2 regions of the Mesorhizobium sp. M1A.T.Ca.IN.004.03.1.1 genome follow, and region 1 is predicted to be linked to the other one. Evidence: riboswitches for the same ligand, from Rfam matches in the RefSeq annotation. Region 1 holds a riboswitch; the other holds the start of a gene.
The links. Region 1 has a riboswitch for S-adenosylmethionine ahead of EOD29_RS15355 (homoserine O-acetyltransferase). Riboswitches for the same ligand answer to the same signal wherever they lie in the genome.
Positions count from the first base shown of each region.

Region 2: it holds a riboswitch for S-adenosylmethionine, as region 1 does, so the genes downstream of both, EOD29_RS21085 (O-succinylhomoserine sulfhydrylase) here and EOD29_RS15355 (homoserine O-acetyltransferase) in region 1, are expected to answer to the same signal.

Region 1 is NZ_RZTV01000004.1:293,275-295,664, reverse strand. Features, by position in the region: gene EOD29_RS15355 (homoserine O-acetyltransferase) at 1-792, opposite strand, end outside; SAM riboswitch at 883-960, opposite strand; gene hisC (histidinol-phosphate transaminase) at 1,097-2,200, shown strand; gene EOD29_RS15345 (prephenate/arogenate dehydrogenase family protein) at 2,207-2,390, shown strand, end outside.
Region 2 is NZ_RZTV01000006.1:272,987-275,376, forward strand. Features, by position in the region: gene EOD29_RS21085 (O-succinylhomoserine sulfhydrylase) at 1-845, opposite strand, end outside; SAM riboswitch at 902-979, opposite strand; gene EOD29_RS21090 (2'-deoxycytidine 5'-triphosphate deaminase) at 1,115-2,209, shown strand; gene EOD29_RS21095 (ABC transporter substrate-binding protein) at 2,292-2,390, shown strand, end outside.

The DNA of each region.
Region 1 (2,390 bases):
GGCGTCGAAGCCGAAGGTCAGCGCCTCGCGATCCTGCAGGTTGCGGCCGAACTTGCGGTGCAGCGCTGCTTCCGAGAGGTAAGTGATGTGCGCGGCCATGCGCGCCACGGCGAGCCCCTTTTCCGGCCGCCTGCCGAAATCGAGATATTTGCCGCCGTGCCAGTCCGGATCGGCCATGACAGCCTGCCGCCCGACCTCGTGGAAGGCGATGTTCTGCGAGGAATGGCGGGCGCCGGTGGCGATCGGCAACGCGGAGAAGACGCGTTCCGGGTAGCTTGCGGCCCATTGCAGCACCTGCATGCCGCCCATCGAGCCGCCGAGCACGCAGAACAGCTTCTCGATGCCGAAATGATCGACCAGCATCAGCTGCGCCCGCACCATGTCGCGGATGGTGATGATCGGCAGGTCGAGCCCATAGGGCCTGCCTGTCGCCGGATCGGTCGAGGCCGGGCCGGTGGAGCCGAGGCAGCCGCCGATGACGTTGGCGCAAATGACAAAAAAGCGGCTGGTGTCGATGATCCTGCCGGGGCCGATCAGCACCTCCCACCAGCCCGGCTTGCCGGTCACCGGGTTGGTGCTGGCGACATGCTGGTCGCCGGTCAGCGCGTGGCAGACGAGGATGGCGTTGGAGCGGGCGTCGTTGAGGGCGCCGTAGGTCTGGTAAGCGACCTGGAACGGCGACAGCACGGTGCCCGCATCGAGTTTTAGCGGCTTGTCGGGACCGAACTGCAACACCGGGCTCGACGGTTGGTCGGCCTCGTGGTTGGTCCTTGGAGCGCGCTGAGCGGCCATTGCATTCCCCATCCAGTCGCATCGATCTCGCGATACGGCGTCCGGCCGGCAACGGACAACAAAAAACCGGCCTGCCTTCGCAAAGCCGGTTACAGGTTGCAAACGGCCCTTTAGCGAATTGTTTAACGTGGCTGCAAGCCGACCGGCCAAATCACCACGGGAGATCCGGCTGTTCTTCTAGGGCCAGCGCCGCGCTTCGTCAACGGTCTGCCTACGCGCGAGCGCGCCGGCCCCTCGACATTCGGGGCCACCGCCTGTATTTCCGCTGCGGCCTCGAACCAGGGCCTCTCGACGGATTTGTGACATGAAGCAGGATCAGCCACGTCCGACGCCCCGCGCGGGCATCATGGACATCGAGGCCTATGTGCCGGGAAAAAGCACCGCGCCGGCCGGCGTGACGAAGGTCTACAAGCTGTCGTCCAATGAGAATCCGCTCGGGCCCTCGCCGAAGGCGATCGAGGCCGCCCGGGAGGTGGCTGCCAAATTGGACGTTTATCCCGACGGCTCCGCCCGCCGGCTGCGCGAGGCGATCGCCGATGTGCACGGCCTCAATCCGGCAAACATCGTCTGCTCCAATGGCTCCGACGAGATCCTGGGGCTGCTGGCGCAGACCTATCTCGCGCCGGGAGACGAGGCCGTGTTCACCGAACACGCCTTCATGGTTTACAAGATCTATATCCAAGCCGCCGGCGCCAAGCCGGTGGCGGTCAAGGAGACGGACGAGCGCGCCGACATCGACGCAATCCTCGCCGCGGTGACGCCGGCGACGCGGATCGTGTTCCTCGCCAACCCCAACAATCCGACCGGCACTTATGTGCCGTTCCAGGAGGTGCGCCGGCTGCATGCCGGACTGCCCAAGAGCGTGCTCCTGGTGCTCGACGCGGCCTATGCCGAATATGTGCGGCGCAACGACTATGAAGCCGGCATCGAGCTGGCCGGGAGCTCGGAGAACGTGGTCATGACCCGCACCTTCTCCAAGCTCGGCCTCGGCGGCGCACGCATCGGCTGGATGTACGGACCGGCGCATATCGTCGATGCCATCAACCGGGTGCGCGGGCCCTTCAACGTCAATGCAACCGCGATCGAGGCCGGCATCGCGGCCATCCGCGACCGCGCCCATGTCGAGCGCAGCGTGGCGCATAACGAGAAGTGGCTTGCCTGGGTCAGCGAGGAGCTGACCGGGCTCGGGCTGCGCGTGACGCCCAGCGTCGGCAATTTCCTGCTGATCCACTTCCCCGACAACAAAAAGCATTCGGCAGCGGCCGCGGACGACTATCTCAGCGCGCGCGGCTACATCCTGCGGCGCGTCACCGGCTACGGCTTTCCCAACGCGCTGCGCATGAGCATCGGCATCGAGGAGGCCAATCGCGGCGTCGTCGAGGCGCTCAAGACATTTCTGAAAAGCTGAAGCACCATGACAGCACCGATGTTCGGAAGAATAGCGCTGGTCGGCATCGGCCTGATCGGTTCGTCGCTGGCCCGCGTCATCCGCCGGGAAGGCCTGGCGCGCCACATCGCTGTCGCGACGCGCAGCCAATCGACGCTCAAGCGCGCCGAGGAACTGGGTCTCGGCGATTCCTACACGACCGAGGCCGAAG
Region 2 (2,390 bases), on a different contig from region 1:
TCCGCCCGGCCAGCCAGGAAGTCCGCGATCTTGCCGGCGCTTTCGGTCTGCTGGCGCACGCGCAGCGGCAGCGTCTCGAGGCCCTTCAGCAGCGTCCATGCGTTGAATGGCGACAGGCTCGGGCCGGTGTGCCGGAAATAGTCGTGCAAGTTCTCGTCGATCCACTTCTTGTCCGACAGGATGACGCCGCCGAGGCAGCGGCCTTGTCCGTCGATATGCTTGGTCGCCGAGTAGACCACGATATGGGCGCCGAGCTGCAGCGGCTTCTGCTGCAGCGGCGTGGCAAAGACGTTGTCGACGATCACGCGTGCGCCGATCGAATTGGCTAAAGCGGCGACAGCGGCGATATCGACCACTTCCAGCGTCGGGTTGGTCGGGCTTTCCAGGAAGAACAGCTTGGTGTTCGGCCTGACCGCTTTTTCCCAATTGGCAATGTCGGTGCCGTCGATCAGCGTCGCCTCGATGCCATAGCGCGGCGCCAGCGTCTCGACCACCCAGCGGCAGGAACCGAACAGGGCTCGCGCCGCAACGATGTGATCGCCGGCCTTGACGCTGCAGAGCAGGGCGGCGGACACGGCGGCCATGCCGGAAGCGGTGGCACGTGCGTCTTCCGCGCCTTCCAGCGCGCACATGCGCTTCTCGAACATATCGACGGTCGGGTTGGCGTAGCGCGAATAGATGAAGCCGGGTTCCTCGCCCTTGAAGCGGGCTTCCGCTGCCTGGGCCGTCTCGTAGACATAGCCCTGGGTGAGATACATCGCCTCGGCGGTCTCGCCGAAGCCGGAACGCAGCGTCCCGCCATGCACGAGTGCCGTCTGAGGTTTCCAGTTACGCGTCTTGGTCATCGCCCTGCTTCCAAACACAAAAAAACCGGCCGCGACGTCGCAACCGGTCCATACGGCCTTGCGGCCCGACGGTCCTTTAGCGACTTGTTTAACGTGGCTGCAAGCCGACCGGCCAAATCACCACGGGATAACGACCCTTTAGACCCGCACCGCGCTTGCGTCAATTGCCGGCTTGATTAAGAGGGTTGTACCAGGCAGCCTCCGCAAAAGTGTCCCGCGGTTTTGCGACAGGAAACTGCGACGACAATGACTTCGCCCGGAGCCAGACATTGCGGCAGACAGGCATTCTTCCGGATCAGGACATCGCGGCGCTCTTCCAGTCGGGCGCGCTGAAGTCGCCGCGCGCGCTCGACACCAACCAGATCCAGCCGGCCAGCCTCGATCTCAGACTTAGCGACAAGGCCTTTCGCGTGCGGGCTTCCTTTCTGCCCGGTCCCGATCATCTGGTGGCCGACAAGCTGGACCGGCTGAAGCTGCATGAGATCAACCTCGCCGAGGGTGCGGTGCTGGAGACGGGCTGCGTCTACATCGTGCCGCTGCAGGAAAGCCTGGCGCTGCCAGCGGAAGTCTCGGCTTCGGCCAACCCGAAGAGCTCGACCGGACGGCTCGACATTTTCACGCGTGTCATGACCGACCGCGGCCATGAATTCGATAAGATCGTCGCCGGCTATCATGGCCCGCTCTACCTCGAGGTCAGCCCGCGCACCTTCCCGATCGTCGTGCGCGCCGGCTCGCGCCTGTCGCAGATCCGCTTCCGCACCGGCAACGCCGTGCTGTCGGAGAATGAGTTGCGTGACCTCCATCACGCCGAGATGCTGGTTGCGACCGAGCCGCCCAACATCTCCGGCGGCGGCATTGCGCTCTCTATCGATCTCGACGGCGACAAGGATGGCCTGGTCGGCTATCGCGGCAAGCACCACACCGGCCTCGTCGACGTCGACAAGCGCGCCGCTCAGGATGTGGTCGACTTCTGGGAACCGCTCTACAAGAGCGGGGCCGGCGAGCTCGTGCTCGACCCGGACGAGTTCTACATCCTGGTCTCTCGCGAAGCCGTGCACGTGCCGCCGCTCTATGCCGCCGAGATGACGCCTTTCGATCCGCTGGTCGGCGAGTTCCGCGTCCACTATGCCGGCTTTTTCGACCCGGGCTTCGGCCATTCCGCCGCCGGCGGCAGCGGCAGTCGCGCGGTGCTTGAAGTGCGCAGCCACGAGGTGCCGTTCATCCTCGACCACGGCCAGATCGTCGGTCGCCTCGTCTACGAGCATATGCTGAAGCGCCCGCAGGCACTCTATGGCAGCGAGCTGGGCTCCAACTATCAGGCGCAGGGGCTGAAGCTCTCCAAGCATTTTCGCGCCGCGCGCTGATCGCCAGGCTGTGCTTGCCCGGCCTCGCGTGCCGTGCTTGGCTGCGTCCGACAATGTAGCAACTGAACGCAAGGGGATGAAAATGCAGACATCCAGATGGATCCTGTCGGCCGCGGCCGCCGCCATGCTGGCGCTCGGCGTCGGTTCGGTAGACGCGGCCGAAAAGATCAAGATCGGCACC